Regions from separate parts of the Chryseomicrobium imtechense genome, predicted to be linked through region 1. Evidence: riboswitches for the same ligand, from Rfam matches in the RefSeq annotation. Region 1 holds a riboswitch; the other holds the start of a gene.

Region 1 (8,076 bases):
CTAATTACTTTAACCATTGAATTTCTCTTAGTCTTACTTCAGTACCTGTACCATGTATGATACTTTATTTCCACTACGGGGCTGCTTTCCGTTGGCGCTGCGTGAGTTTCCTCGTCTCAGGCTCCTGCGCAATCTCACGGTGGAGCCTATGGACTTTAGTGCACTATCAGGTTGATTATTACATTAAATCGGTTGATTATGACGTTAGTGGCATCCATTAGTACAATAAGTTGCTCAATTGATACGGTAGCGGTTTTAATTATGACATTTCTGATAGTATGGAAAGTAATTATAAGCCTATAAACACGAAAAAGGCGTTTCTCGTCAAATGAGAAACTCCTTTTCATTATGCTTTTTTGCAATGTGTGTTGCGATTAACTCACCATGAAATCGTCCATTTTCGATAAAAATTTCGTTGGCGTTATTTCCTGCCGCTATGACACCTGCAATATACACGCCTGGAATATTGGTCTCCATCGTTTCATCATTTAAGTAGGGTCTGCCAGTCTCTTGATCGAATTCAATACCCAAGTCATATAAAAACTGTCGGTTTGGATGATACCCTGTCATCGCGAATACAAAATCAGCAGGTACTACGTTTTCTTCCCCTTGCTTTACTACACGTACACTGTCAGAAGTGATTTCTAACACTTCTGTTGAGAAATGCATCGCAATTTCCCCAGTTTTGACTGCCCCTTCAAACTCAGGTAAGACCCATGGTTTGATACTTGGAGAATAAGTATCCCCTCTGTAGAAAACGTCAACGAACGCGCCTGCTTTATTTAATTCTAATGCAGCGTCGATGGCTGAATTTTTCCCACCAATTACCACTACACGTTGCTGAAAATAAGGATGCCCTTCTTTAAAGTAATGGGAGACATGGTCAAGCTCTTCACCTGGAATATTCATATAATTCGGTTGATCATAGTAGCCAGTAGCTAAAATCAAGTTCTTTCCTTGATACGTGTCCTTGGATGTAGCAACTTCAAATACATCTCCTACTTTTGAAATTCTTTTGGCAGATTCAAATGTATTTATTTTTAACTCTTTACGTTTCACAACTTCTCTATAATAGACAAGTGCCTGATTCCTTCTTGGCTTTCTCTCCTCTACTAGAAAAGGAACATCTCCAATAGATAACTTTTCACTCGTACTGAAAAATGTTTGGTGCGTTGGGTAGTTATAAATGGCGTTCACTACGTTTCCTTTTTCAATACAAACATAACTAAGTCCTTGTTCTTTTACGGCAATCGCTGCGGCTAGTCCGCAGGGTCCGCCTCCTATGATGACAACATCATACATCACGTTCTATCACTTCTTTCCTACTATCTGAATGCTATGCACTTCACTTTCAGCGCCTAGGCGCAACGGAAGTGCTGTCGTACCAAAACCATTTGAAATTAAACTATGCCGATTATTTCTCTTTGTGAAAGTTCCAACTGGTTGAATGCCATAATTTAAAAATCGGATCTGTCCACCGTGGTGATGACCTGCAACTTCTAAATCAATACCCTCTATTTTAGAAAAATAATGAGGTGAGTGTGTCATAAATAGAGTGAAAATGGATGGATCAACATCTTCAAATGCTTTGTCTATATCTACTGTACCAGTATAGCCATCGTCAATCCCAACAATTTGCATTGGAATTGTTTCAAGTCTTTCAGTTCTATTTGATAATACCTTCACATCGTATTTTGAAAACAGCTGAAGAAGTTCGGGTTCCCCTACTTCTCTATCATTATTTCCAAAGACATAATAACAGGGACCAACTGTAGACAAGCGCTGAATATTTTTTTCGACGCGAGACAGCGGAACACCGCCTTCAACCAGGTCGCCTCCAATCAACACAAAATCATAGGACCATTTGGTGAACGACTTAGGAATAGTTCGTTGATGAACATCTGAGATAAATAAACATCGCACAGATTGTGAAAACTTCGATGTATGGACGACATGATGTTTGATATTGACTTCAGTCGCTAAACGTTTCATATAATACACGAGTTGAAGTCCTGTTTTCACTAAAACCAACATAGTTTCTCCTTCTTTCTTTAAGGAAACGAACAACTCGCCCCCCTAAGGAGCGAGCTGCTATGGCAATACGAGTTGTTGGCCCGTACTAATTTCATTGGAAGTTAAATTGTTTGCTTGCTTGATTCGGTCTACTGCACTTGGATCATTGTAATAAGTAACCGCTATACGATAAAGAGTTTCCCCTGCTTGAACAGTGTGTGTGCGAGCTGCTGGTTGTTGTGGCTCTGGTTGCTGCACAGGCTCCTGCACTTCTTCAACAGGCTCTTGTTCTACTGGTTCTTGTTCTACCGGTTCTTGCTCGACAACTTCCTCTACTTCTTCTACAGGTTGTTCTTCCTGCTCTTCTTCCTCCTCTTGCTGCACTGGAGTAACAGGTTGAACGTCTAATTGAATGACTTGTTGATTGGCAGGTACTTCATTTGCTAGTGGATTATAAAACACAGAAACATATACAAATAAAATGATTGGTGAAATAATCCCCAACGTAAACAATGTAGGCAAAAACCAACTACGTGGAGTTTTAGAAGATTGTTTTTTTATCTTCTTCTGGTGACGAGCTCTACGAGTGGCTGTTACAGGCTCGTCAATAGGTTTTCGATGCTCATCTAGCCTTTTTTGATAGTCATTATTTGCCATGATACTTGCCCCCACATGCGTTCTTTTGTCTAATTATGCCGAATTGAAGTGTGAAAGTAAATGATACTTAAGGGAATAATTGTGCGAGTCTTGTCGAATAATCCAATTTTGAGTTATCTATTTGACTCTGGTCTTTTAGTTTTAAGCTTTGCTTAGCTAGCAAAGTATTTGTACAGTTTGAACAGCAGATTTCTGGTCGCTCACTCAAAGATTCACCAAATGCTTCAACTAATGAACTACGGATGCAACGAGAAGAAGTTAGTAAATTATACAAAGAATAAATGTCTCGTTGTTTTGTACTTCGTATCCCTTCAAACAATTCTACAAGGTGTTTATCATCCAATTTTGTTTTCCAATAGTCTAAGATACGCTGCTTCTGTTCTCCAATCTCCATTTCACGAAACATCTGTATGTCCTGTTCATCAGGAATGTCCGAAGTTGCTATATACACGCTTTTTGAGACATCGTCAGGATGATAATAAAGTGTTGCAAAGGACTGCTTTCCATCTCGTGAAGCACGTCCAATCTCCTGCAAATAGTTGCTAACCGATGTTGGAATATGATCATGAATGACTTGCCGAATATCTTCTTTATGGATGCCCATTCCAAAAGCATTTGTTGCACATACCCAGTCTAGTTGCCCTAATGAAAACTGTTGCTGAATAAGCGTGCGATCCATCGTTTCCATCCCGCCATGATAAGCCGCTGCACGAATGCCTTTTTTTCGTAATTGTGCTGCGTAATAAACAGCCTTCTTTCTAGACTGGGTATAGAGAATTCCAGGTCCACTAAGCGTGGTAATTTGTTGAACAATTTCTTTTTCTCGAGATGATTCAGAGTCTACTACGATGGATTCTACTGCTATAGTAGGTCGATCAACTGACCTCACAACTTCTACCATATCCGGTCTTTTCAATAAATTTTTGATATCTTGGCGAGCTTGCGGAGAGGCTGTTGCCGTCAATGCAAGTAATGGTTTGTTAAATTCTTTATGTATCCATTCTGCTGCTCGCAAATAATCAGGACGGAAATCATATCCCCATTGTGTTAGACAATGTGCTTCATCAAATACAAAGTACCCTATATGTAAACTTTTTAAAGCATGCTTCACCTGTTCTGTTTGCATTACTTCAGGAGAAACAAATACATAGTCGAAAGTATGCAAGTTGCGTAAAGTATTTTTACGTTCACCGACTGATTGAAAAGAAGTAAGTGCTACTACTCTTTTGACGCCTTTTAAACGCAATTGTTCCACTTGATCCATCATTAACGAAACTAGTGGTGATACAATCACAACTGCCCCACTATAATAGGGCTTCGGAAATTGATAGAGTATAGATTTTCCTGTTCCAGTGGGCAGAACGGCTAACACGTCACGTCCCTCTAAGAAGTTACGAATGACATCTTCTTGCCCTATTCTAAAAGCAGGGAACCCAAATCGCTCAGCCAACTGTCGCTCTAAATTACTCATTCAGATCCCCTCCTAACGCAAGCGCTAGCCGAATTTGAAAATAACTAAATTGCGGCAACTGCTCTCTAAGCAACTTCAACTTATGTGTATTGAGTTGAAGTTGCTTCTTTTTGATTTTCATCACATCTTGTTCAGTAATATAATCTTGATAGTTAAAGCCGGTCGTATAACTGGCCAGTTCAATAATATGATCCTCAATTGTACTTAATTTTAAGCTTCGTACCATTGACACTTCCTCTAAGCTATACCCTTTTTGCAAAAGACTTTGCGTATTTTTTGCAGTTTCAGTCAATGGAGAGGGTGGCTCGAACAAGCGAACTAAGGGACTACGCTGTTGCTCAAGAAATCCATAAAATCGCAAGACGCTCTGTCGGTATACATACAGACAATCAATTGCTGCTGTATTAAATTGTTCCGCAAGTTGAGTCCACGTCAGTCCTGCCGTTTGATATCCGGTTATCCGATAAACGAACAGATTTTTCTCAAGCTCTGTTGATAATTCTTCAGTCACAAAACTATGTAGTGTCTTCTTCACTTCATTCGCTACTGTTGAAAGTGATGGCTGTGTATAGAACCATTCTTTTACACGGTGTTGAATTGTTTGATTATCTATAACGGGAATGTAGCGGTTATTCTCATATAAAGCATTGGATGCAAGTTGAGCAATCAAAAGAAGCGTTGCTTCGACAGAAAGCAGTGCTGGCGGGACTACACCTCTATGAAATAGAGTCGAAAATTCATCTAGTTGTTCTTTGCCTTTATCCGTCACTATAGGCTTTTCTATCGAATGAATCCACTTTAAATCAATCAATTCTTGTACATATTGATTATAAGATTCTTTCGAAAGGTCTTGACCCACACCAAAAAAACCAGCTACTTTATAGTAATGGATATCTTGTAGTGTCTGTCCAGATTTTTTACCTCGTAAGATATAATAAGGAGCCATGACAGAACGTTCCCCGTTCAATTGGTGAAATAGTGAAGTTAATAGTTTATGAAAAAACATAGCACACCTCATGTTTAATGGTTGAAATGCAGTCTTACAATCTATAAAATGAAAGCTATACGAAGAGTTGCTTGATAAAAAAGGAGAGACCGTAATGGCTAAATATACAATTGTTGATAAAGATACGTGCATCGCATGTGGTGCTTGTGGAGCTGCAGCGCCTGATATTTATGACTATGATGACGAAGGAATTGCATTCGTTATTTTAGATGATAACATGGGGACTACCGCTGTTCCAGACGAGTTATTAGAGGATTTAGAAGATGCATTCGAAGGGTGTCCGACAGATTCAATCAAAGTTGCAGACGAATCATTTGATGGAGATGCATTAAAATACGAATAGATATGAAGAAAATCGTCTAGTTCACTACGAACTAGACGATTTTTTTAGGCTACTTGATACGTTTTCGAAACTTTATCTAAATAAGGTTTTAGTTTCTTGAATAGTAAAACCATCACAACAGTAATCAGTGCTCCTTTAATCAAATTAAATGGCAAGATTCCATAGACTAATGTGTTCATTAAAGCTGAACCGCTTTCCATAGGGAAGTTCAAGAAATATGAATACATCGGTAAAAATACCAAGTAGTTCAGTAGTGTCATTCCAATCGCCATTGAAAGCGTTCCTGCTACTAATCCTACATACATTCCTTTAGACGATGTAACTTTTTTATAAATGAAATATACAGGTGCGATGAATAAAATTGATGTGACAAAGTTCGCCATATGGCCAACCGGTACACCTGTTGGACTTCCTGAGAAGAACCAATCCAAAACATTCTTTAAAAATGCCACCGCTACACCTGCTACAGGTCCCATTGTGATCGCAGCAATCAAAGCTGGTACATCACTAAAGTCCACCTTTAAATAGGCTGGTAGTGCTGGTAGTGGAAATGCTAACAACATCAAAATGAATGATAAGCTGCTGAGCATAGCCACCGCAATAAGCTTGCGTGTGTTGCTTTTAAACATGACTTTCCGCTCCTTTTGCGATTCTCTTCACAAGAGGAAAGGTTCACAGAATATGCGTACTTATTTGCGTGTAAAAGAAAACCCTTAAGCCAGGTTCGACTTAAGGGAGAAAGGTACACTTAAATAAGCGTTTGAGATCACATAAACGCTGCACCTTCACCTTCTCCCATCCAGACTATACTGTCGGCTCTGGAATCACACCAGAATCTGCCTTGCGGCTCGCGGGCTAGACTTTCGTCATTTCCGCCGGTCGGGAATTGCACCCTGCCCCGAAGATGAATCATATGATTAAATTTTACATACTAGTGTATGCATTGTTAATCATATCAGACAGTGTTTATTGTTGCAATACGTATGCTTATTCGCTTTGTAGGAATACACGATTCACTCCAATTAAAGAATTTGTATCTTCAGGTAGAGGGTAAAGTGTAGTATCCCAATTTTCTAGCAGTAGTGATTTGTTAAATGAAGCTGCTGTAGCAACAAGTGACTCGATCATAGCTACCATATCTCGTCTAGGCAATGCGTCTGCTGTAAGCATCTCAGCAAACTGAATAGATACAGCATCTTCTGTTTCTTCTACAGTAAATTCAAGTGAACTTGGAATAACCGCTTCCACTAAAGTATTGTCAGGTGTCTGTAACTGTCCAATTGCTTCTTCAACTGTTGCATATTGTGCACGTGTGTAAGGAATTAAATACGTCTCCCCTATAGCGTTTTGCATGACATTGTAGGCTAGATTTTCAGAGATAAGGTCAACTGGTTCCGTGAGTGGTCCCACTTGATCCCACTCAATTGGTTGCGAATTTTCATCTACTATAACTGCTTGATTGAAAGTTGATCCAAATACATCTTCTAAAGTATTGAAATAGACTTCCATAGTGGCAGAAGCCATATCGTAAGGATGGTCTGCTGGCAATGTAACACGCAGACTCTCGCCTTCTTCGTAATCCCCAACTAGTGGATGATAGTTATCAAATCCTAGTGCCTCTTCATCAATCTCTGCAGCGTAATTTTTATACAATTCGAGTTGTGTAGGTACACGGCCTTCGAAGTCTTGCTCGATACGTTCATTCGGGATGAGAACTGTGATCGGAAAGGCAATTGCTTGATAGTTCATCGAAAAATTCATAGCTGTAAAAGTTTCTAGAAGCGGATCATTTGTGAAAACTAGTGTTGAATCTTCAGCTAGTTGTAAAGATGCACTTTCTGCTTCACCTGTTGCAACTGCAGAGTCTGCGGATTCTTCACTTTCCTCGACAGAGCTCATAGACATGGATGATTCTTCTGTCCCAGCTTCATCCATTCCACCTTCTGACATATTTGCTTCCTGCGTCATCGTTGTCTCACTAGTAGAGTCAAGCGTGCTAAATAAGGATTGAACAAATAGCACTAAAACAAAAAGTGCCGCAACAGTGATAACTGCTGGTAACCACGGTTTTTTCTTCTTGATAGGAGGCTTTGCAGATTGTTTAATTGCTGCCCAGACCTCATCCTTTGAACGAGTATCGTGTTGAATTGGCATAGAAGATACCAACTCTTCAAGACGTTTGTCTGCATCAAATTCGTTCGTCATGCTGCATTTCCTCCTCTCGTGCACGTGACATCTTTTTCTTTAACTGTTGGATGGCACGGTGTTGCGTTGTCTTCACTTTTGATTCAGTCCAGCCAAGTGCATCTGCTGTTTCTTGAATGGATAATTGCTGAAAATAACGTAAGACAATGACCATCTTTTGATCACCTGTACATTCATTCAAAGTATCTAAAAGTTGTTTTTTCTCATGATCAAGCTGTACTAGCTCATCTGGTCTCATATCTGTAGATGTTAACTGTATAGCTTCCCAATCAAACGAATCGAACGTACGCTTTTTACGTACGTTCTGTTTTCGAAAGTGATCAATTGCTACATTTTTAGCAATTGAGAAAAGCCATGTTTTCTCAGAACTTTTACCTTGAA
Region 2 (8,076 bases), on a different contig from region 1:
AATAGTATTGTAAGTAAAAAAAGTAGAGGCCCTCGTTATGAGGTTCCCTACTTTATATAGAAAATTGGTCGTTTTTCATAGGTTTTGCCGTGCGCTTGTAGTAGTAGACAGGGCGACCTACCCCGTACTCCAATTGCTCGTCGAGAAATAGATGACTTGCTAAGAATTTCAAATACTTTCGAATGGACACCCGGGAGAGGGAAGCTGCTTCTGCCACTTCATCTGTCGAGAACCGCCTCCCGCCAAATGTCTTAATAACGTCTAGCACATGATCGAGCGTTGTTTTTGTAAGCCCTTTAGGTACCAAGATTTGCGTCGATTCTTGATGAGCTTCTGTATGAAGAAGCGCATCAATGTCCTGTTGACTACTTTGACCACTACTCTTGATAAATGTATGATGGTGCTTGAACTTTTCCAGCGCTGTGTGTAACCGGTCAAACGCGTATGGTTTGATCAAATAATCGATTGCTCCAAGACGAAGGGCCTGTTGAATCTGTTTCGTTTCAGAAGCTGCCGTTATCAAAATCACATCTACGCTTGCCCTCTCTTCACGCAATTCCTGTAAATACGAAAGGCCATCTTGACCGGGCATGTAGACATCAAGTAGTACGAGGTCTATTTGGTCGTTTGCAAGAAAGCTTCTCGCTTCTTTAGGTGAATGGGCGACTCCAACGCAGGAAAAATCGTCTGTTCGCTCTATGTAGGAACGATTCAGCTCTGCCACCATCGGGTCATCCTCTACAATCAGTACGCGAATCATGTTTCTTCCCTCCCTTCTATCGGAATTATGACTTGGATAGTTGTTCCGTTTCCTACTACTGAATCCACTTCCAGTGAGCCATGAAGGCTCTCAACACTAGTTTTTACAAGGTACAATCCGTAACCACGTGTTTCTCCTTTTGACGACTGCCCTTTTTCGAAGAACAGGTCAATTTCATCGGATGCCATTCCTGGGCCATCATCTTCGACAGTCAAGGTGAGTAAGTCGTCTACACATGACAAGTCGACCGTCACGTTTCCTGGAGGTGTTTCCATCGCTGCTTCTAATGCATTGTCCACCAAGTTCCCAACAATCGTCACTAAGTCGTGGGCCATCGTTCCGTCTGGCAATACCGGAATATCCGTCTCACAAAATACAGCTAGCTCAGCACCTTGTTCACGTGCAAAACTGATTTTCCCGAGCAGGAATCCTGAGAGGATTGGGTCATGAATCTGTTCAGTAATACGATCAGTTTCCTCGATCTGATGTGCCGCAAGTTGTGTGATGTAGCGCTTCATATGCTCTGTATCGCCTATTTCTGCTAACCCTAGCAACACTTGCAATTGATTGCGGAACTCATGCGACTGCGCGCGTAAAGAATCTGCGTACAAGCGAACACCCGTGAGTTGCTCCGCTAAACGATTGACTTCTGTCTTGTCCCGGAACGTCGAGATGGCCCCTACCACTTTGCCGTTCACCTCTATCGGAATCCGGTTGACAATGATAGTCGTGCCGTTCAACTCTTGTTGCTCATCGTATTCGGCCCTCCCTGTCTCCAACACAAGCTCTAGACGAGAGTGTGGAAGATAGGAGGAAATCAATAAACCTACGGGATTGTCACCTCGGATACCCGCTTTTTCAAAAATATCACGAGCAGAGCGGTTCACATATGTGATGATTCCGTGTTCATCAATCGCGACAATGCCTTCTCGGACGGTTTGGAACATCCGGTCTCGTTCTTGATAGATGCGAGCAATTTCAACGGGTTCAAGTCCGAGTAGGCTTTTTTTGATGTAGCGGGCGAGTAAGATAGCGCCGATGATTCCAGCTAAAATCCCCACTGCAGAACCTAATAGAATCATTTGATGATTTTCAAAAATCGCTGCATCCACTGCATCCAGTGAAATCCCTGTAGAAACAGCACCGATTTGAACACCATCTTTATAGATGGGTGCAAATGCACGCACAGAATAACCTAGCGTTCCTTCTGAAATGGAAATATACTCTTCTCCTGCCAATACCCGCTGTTCGTCTCCACCAACAAACCGGTTCCCAATCTGCTCTGGATTCGGGTGCGATTGCCGAAGACCGGTCATGTCCATCACGACAATAAATAAAACATCACTCGCTTGTTGGATACTCGACGTATACTCTTGAATCGTCCCTTCAATTTCATCCGTCAGTAACTCGTCTTGGACAATCGAGGATTCTGCGACTGTACGTGAGATGATCCGCGCTTTTTCTTCAAGCTCTTCTTGCGTATCTTGGCTCGTTTGGACTGAAATCAAAATATCGGTTACGAGTAGAGAGACAGCGACGACCGCTATGACAAATAAGCTGATCACTGTCGTCAATTTCCATTTAGGCCGTCGCATACTATACACCTCTCTCGTTTTTCTTTATAGTAGCATACTCTTATGCCAAGCTTTTGTAGACGTTGGCCATTTCGATTGCCGTGATAGCCGCTTCTGCTCCTTTGTTCCCTGCTTTCGTGCCCGCCCGTTCAATTGCTTGCTCGATGGATTCTGTTGTCAACACACCAAAGACCGTTGGAATACCGGACTGCAAACTGACAGCCGATACGCCTTTTGCCACTTCTGCACAGACATAATCAAAGTGTGGTGTAGCACCTCGAATGACTGTCCCAAGCGTGATGACTGCGTCGTAATTCCCGCTATCCGCTAACTTTTTCGCTGCAAGCGGAATCTCAAATGCTCCGGGTACCCACAGAATCGTGATGTCTTCTTCTTTTACTCCGTGACGACGTAATACATCTTCTGCCCCGCCTAATAGTTTGCTCGTAATGAACTCATTAAATCGTGCCACAACGATGGCTACTTTTAAATCCGTTCCAACTAAATGTCCTTCGATAATCTGTTTCATGAAAATTCCTCCTGTAGGTGTAAGATAGTGTCCAGCTTTTGTTGGTTCGTTTTCAGATAAGCTTGCAGATGTTCAATTGAAATTAGCACCAGTCCATGTTTGTCAGCTAATTCTTCAAGCTCCGGACGTCGTGCCATCGTGCCATCCGGATTCATAATTTCACAAATAATGCCGACTGGCGCTGCCCCACAAAGTAGTGCGAGGTCTACGGCTGCTTCTGTGTGACCAGGTCGCTCTAAAACGCCACCCGGTTTCGCAATGAGCGGGAAAATATGACCTGGACGTACAAAATCATTCGCTTTCGTTGCAGGATCTGCAAGCAGTTGGAGCGTCTCTGCGCGCTCGTGTGCACTGATTCCAGTCGTGGATTTCACAGAATCGATGCTGACAGTGAATGCCGTGCCATACGGATCTTTATTAGTAGCAATCATCGGTGGAAGCTCAAGACGCTCTGCCAGCTCCTTTGATACAGGTGCACAGACAAGGCCTCTTCCTTCTGTCACCATAAAGTTGATGAGTTCCGGTGTCGCATAGTCTGCTAATGCTAAAAAATCGCCTTCGTTTTCACGGTCCTCGTCATCGACCACGATGATCGGACGCCCTTTTTTCAGTTCTTCTAACGCCACTTCGATTACTTGCATGTCCATTCCTCCTCACGCATAACCGTTCTCTTGCAGAAAACTATGCGTCATCGTTGATTTTTTTGGACGTTCTTGTTGCGCTGCGCCAAGGATATATTTTCCGAGGACATCAAACTCCAGGTTGACGAGATCGCCTGGTTGTTTTGTGTGTAAAATGGTTTGTTCGGCCGTATGTGGAATCAACGAGATCATAAGAGTATCCGCTGTGAGACCGAAAATGGTCAAGGATACCCCGTCCACGCTAATGGACCCTTTCAAAATGACGTAGTTCCGGAAAGACTCCGGGAACTGAACCGTGATCTGCAATGCATTTTGGTTCATCTGCCGGTTTATGATTTCTCCAACAGCGTCGCAGTGACCGGTTACGAAATGTCCACCGAACCGACCATTCGCTGCCATGGCTCGTTCTAGGTTTACGCTTTGGCCTCGGTTCAATCGACCGATTGTTGTGGCTGCATATGTTTCTGGCATGACATCGACTGTAAACTGATGGTTTGTGAATCGCGTAACCGTCAGACAGACTCCATTGATGGCAATGCTGTCCCCCAACTGGACGTCAGTCAGGATTTTTTCAGCAGAAATCGTCAGTTCCATGGCCTCGCCTGTCTTTTTGATGGAAAGGACTGCGCCAAGTTCTTCGATGATGCCTGTGAACATTCGTGTGCCTCCTTTACATATTTGGTTGTGTCCACCTAAGAAGGTGCTTGTCCATCTTGAAAAAATTTAAAAGTGTGTGAAAGTGTGCTCTGATTTGAGCATAATGCGAATGGGATTGTATCCACCCCGGGGTCGTCGGGTGGTGAGAGAAGGATGGTTGTGAAGGATGGTTTGTCTGCATAGTTCTTCTGGTAAAGAGAAATCAAGTTTCATGTCATCATAATCGTTCATCATAACCTCCTTGTTGTTTGACTTGTTTTTGTCATGCACAAAAATACCCCCACCTTTTGAAAGGTGAGGGAGAAAAAAGCAGCACAAAAAAGCGTTTAAAATCGGTTGATTTTGAAACGTTGTGTTTTCCTTCTCCCATCCAGACTTTTACTGTCGGCTTTGGAGTTTCACCAAATCCACCGCTTTCTTTTCACAGAAACCGGGTCACGGACTAAGAGGCCATGCCTCATCACCGCCGGTTGGGAATTGCACCCGACCCCGAAGGAAATCCTATTCACGCCCTTACTATACCAAAATCAGATTTGTCTGTATACAGAGAGGTTATTTGACACTATCTCTTTTTTTCAAACTAGTCTTTGATTGAATAATTTTCAAAACGATTAAAATCACTACGAAAAACAGGAAGGAAAACCCTGCGTACATTAGCGCTGATCCTAAAGGATAGTTTACTGCATAGTCTAATTGCGCCTCTTTCATTTGTTGTTCTGTTAGTAAATGAAAGTCCTGAATTGGAATGAGTAATGCACGCAGAAAGAATCCAATGAACAGTAGCATCAAAGCGATAGTTGCTGTAGTGACAAGTGTGCTTTTTTTAAACAGAACTTGCATAGACTCGCCTCATTTCTCCAATGTTCATAAGGATTTAAAAGAAGATAAATTCTATTTAGGAATTTGAAATTCGGTAGCTAAAGTGTAGTTTTCTAGTTCATTGTTAACATTAAAAAGAATCCGGTAATCGCCGGCATCTAATTCTCCGTAAATCCCTCTCCAGTCAATCGCCATGTCTGTACAGGAATTCTTATCTGTGCCTAGCCCTTCGTCCGTAAAAGCGAATCTTCCTCCGACAACATCGTTCACCACATACCAGTCCCCCTCAATCTTTCGTTCAAGAGAGAAGGATCCGTTGTAGCCAACAGAATGTTCAGCACTATTGATGAGATGAAGTGTTAACCCGCTTGGAGTCAGTGTGTCGTTGAGAACTTCAAGGCTGACCTCATCCAAAGTGTTCACTTCAGTCACATCAGATTTCACTAATTCCGCTGACTTTTCGGAAAAGGAACAACCAGTTAATAGGCTGAGAAGAAGAACAAAAAGCAGTAGACTATGCCGCATCCTCATCTTTCCTTTCTGGTTTAGAGCGTAGTTTGACTAAAGCGACGCAAATTTGCAATCTAGCGTCGATTTGGACAATTCTAGCGACGAAAACGCCAGTTTCAGCGACGAAAGCGAGCATTCGCTTATCTACAGCGACGAATATCTCCAATCCAGCGTCGATTCGGGCAATTCTAGCGACGAAAACGCCAGTTCCAGCGACGAAAGAATTATTTCACTGGCGGAGAATAGAAAATACGCATAGTAATCCGTTCGTCCATGGCAACTTACTTTAAGCGCTCTTCATTGGTCTCCCAATACCGTTCCAACTCACGGGCCACCTGTTCCGTCTGAAACCCTTCCACCCGTCGCTTCCCAGTATTCTCAAACGCGACTTCATCTTCGATTTGAATATATGTACGATCAATCTTTCGGAAGACATACATATTGCCTTCATACTCACCACTGCGAAAATTATCTAAAGTAATGAAATCATAAAGAGTTTTGTATGTTTCCGCATCGATTAGTTCATCTTCAAATACTTGCTCCAAGTAGTTCATCGGCTTCCTCCTATCGAATCACCTTTCGAATCTCATCTGCATCTTTTGCAGAAATCTTATATACTTCCTCGTAATTCACTGTATAAGTCACTAATGCTTCTTCCCCTTCTTCCCCTAACCACAGATGCAGTGGATGACTTGGAAGACCATTTTGATACTCGACCATCAAATCATACTCTGGTGTAGCTTCTGGAAGTACGCCACTCTGCAACTTGGCATTTCGCAGAGCTGCTTCTAGAACGGCAATCTGCTCTACCTCTTCGATAGCTACTACACTTTCTTCATTGTTCAGGCCAAGCCCCGTAGATTTCGAAACTCTTATGGTCTCAATTTTCTCGTCGAGGAGTGCAAGACGTTCTCCTCCCACTTGATACATTGCATACGTCGCAACAGCTACAACTCCCGCGGCCACTAATGCCCCTAGCAATTTCTTGTTCATAGTTTTCACCTTTTCTCTTTAGACGTTATTAATCTAGTGGATGTTACTTGGAAGCCCTTCTTTTTATTTACAGGAACGCTCACTTTCTTCATACTACTAGATAGCAGGAAGAGAAGAAATACTTTTCACAGAACGGAGCAGTAACATGACAACTTATGTACGACTAGCAGCATCTCAATTAGAGATGGCAGCCGAGTGGTTGGCAAACATCAATAGCCAAACGACGTCTCATTCCGGTTATTGCGGGACTTCAAAAGAAGAGATTTTAGAGAGTTTACATGAAGATTTTGTTGAAGGCGAGTTGACATCACTGGTTGCGGAGCTTGAAGGCGAGACGATCGTCGGGTTGATTGGATTTGATTACGAGGAGGATTTTGCGGAAGTGTGGGGACCCTTTATTTTTTCTCCGAATCCAAAAGAAACTCTAGCCTTATGGAATTTCGCTACGAATGAATTTCCGCAGCTTCAAACATTTTCGTTTTTCATACATAAGGACAACAGAACGCAACAAGAATTCATGGACACACTTCAAGCAACGCTTCGCGGAAAGCATTTGTATTACAGACTTCAACTACCGACCAAGACCGCATCACACAAATTAACTTTCGAGATATATTCCAATCAGGACGTTCAGGAATTTGTGGAACTCCATGACACTGAGTTTCCTGATACGTATTATGATGCCAAAACGATTCTGGAGCGTTCCCTTCAACAAGGCCATACACTCTACTTCGCTTATTTCGAGAAGAGCTTTGTCGGGTATTCCTATTTCGAGGAAGGAACAGACTCTATTCATTTAGAATATTTCGCTCTCAATTCAGGTTATCGCGGGCAAGGTCTTGGGGAAGAATTAATGCGCGTGACTCTTGATCAAGTGACCTCTGCGAAGAAATTAGCTTCGGTAACATTAACTGTAGATTTATTAAATAATGCAGCCAATCCTTTGTACGAAAAAGTTGGATTTCAAGTTGAGAACGAGCTTTGGCATTACAGGTTAGAAATTAAATAATTCTTCTATAATTCCCAGTATATTCATGATACAGTTGTAAGAAAGTGAGAGACAAAGGGGAGTATATATGAAGAATTTAATACGCGGAATTGTGCTTTTTGGAGCGGGCACTATTTTGATGAGCGCGACTTTGCTTGCTGCTACAATCTACGCAACGAGTACTGAATCATGGTCAGGAAATTCTAAAGTGGGCTCTGTCTTATTCGGTGGTAGTTATGTAGATTCAGAGCCACTTTTATTAGGATTTCCGTTTGTCGTAGGTGTCTTATTATTTGTTTTCGGAGCTACAATTATTTTCATGCAGTGGTACAAAGAATGGTTAAAAGAAGCCGATGCAAAGCTTGAGCTTGAGAAATTGAAAGCTGCAGCACCTCATAAAAGTTAGGATTCCCTGACTTTTATGAGGTTTTAACTCACCACCCGCCGATCAAACTGAAACAGTGCCAATAAACTCATACTTCCCACGTAAGTTGGAAGAGCAACACTCATCGACACATCGAGCCACTCACCAACCGGTTTAGAAAAATCACCGAGAACGGCAAAATAGATAATCGTGACAAGGACAGCTCCAAATCCTAACGTCG

The links. A riboswitch is a leader RNA that binds a small molecule or an ion and turns the genes downstream of it on or off. The one in region 1 is predicted to bind FMN.
Region 2: another riboswitch for FMN. It lies ahead of ribE (riboflavin synthase); the one in region 1 lies ahead of AB5N96_RS00395 (ECF transporter S component).

Annotation. Positions count from the first base shown of each region.
Region 1 is NZ_JBGOBM010000001.1:66,828-74,903, forward strand. Features, by position in the region: gene AB5N96_RS00365 (YpdA family putative bacillithiol disulfide reductase) at 325-1,302, opposite strand; gene AB5N96_RS00370 (metallophosphoesterase) at 1,312-2,034, opposite strand; gene AB5N96_RS00375 (LysM peptidoglycan-binding domain-containing protein) at 2,092-2,670, opposite strand; gene AB5N96_RS00380 (RecQ family ATP-dependent DNA helicase) at 2,738-4,141, opposite strand; gene AB5N96_RS00385 (YpbB family protein) at 4,134-5,147, opposite strand; gene AB5N96_RS00390 (ferredoxin) at 5,242-5,490, shown strand; gene AB5N96_RS00395 (ECF transporter S component) at 5,535-6,119, opposite strand; FMN riboswitch at 6,274-6,400, opposite strand; gene AB5N96_RS00400 (hypothetical protein) at 6,478-7,695, opposite strand; gene sigX (RNA polymerase sigma factor SigX) at 7,679-8,076, opposite strand, start outside.
Region 2 is NZ_JBGOBM010000013.1:28,075-36,150, forward strand. Features, by position in the region: gene AB5N96_RS11390 (response regulator) at 53-760, opposite strand; gene dcuS (DcuS/MalK family sensor histidine kinase) at 757-2,355, opposite strand; gene ribH (6,7-dimethyl-8-ribityllumazine synthase) at 2,396-2,863, opposite strand; gene ribB (3,4-dihydroxy-2-butanone-4-phosphate synthase) at 2,860-3,504, opposite strand; gene ribE (riboflavin synthase) at 3,517-4,161, opposite strand; FMN riboswitch at 4,516-4,662, opposite strand; gene AB5N96_RS11415 (hypothetical protein) at 4,714-5,001, opposite strand; gene AB5N96_RS11420 (immunoglobulin-like domain-containing protein) at 5,053-5,412, opposite strand; gene AB5N96_RS11425 (hypothetical protein) at 5,538-5,780, shown strand; gene AB5N96_RS11430 (hypothetical protein) at 5,772-6,044, opposite strand; gene AB5N96_RS11435 (YhfM domain-containing protein) at 6,055-6,483, opposite strand; gene AB5N96_RS11440 (GNAT family N-acetyltransferase) at 6,629-7,492, shown strand; gene AB5N96_RS11445 (hypothetical protein) at 7,560-7,877, shown strand; gene AB5N96_RS11450 (hypothetical protein) at 7,901-8,076, opposite strand, start outside.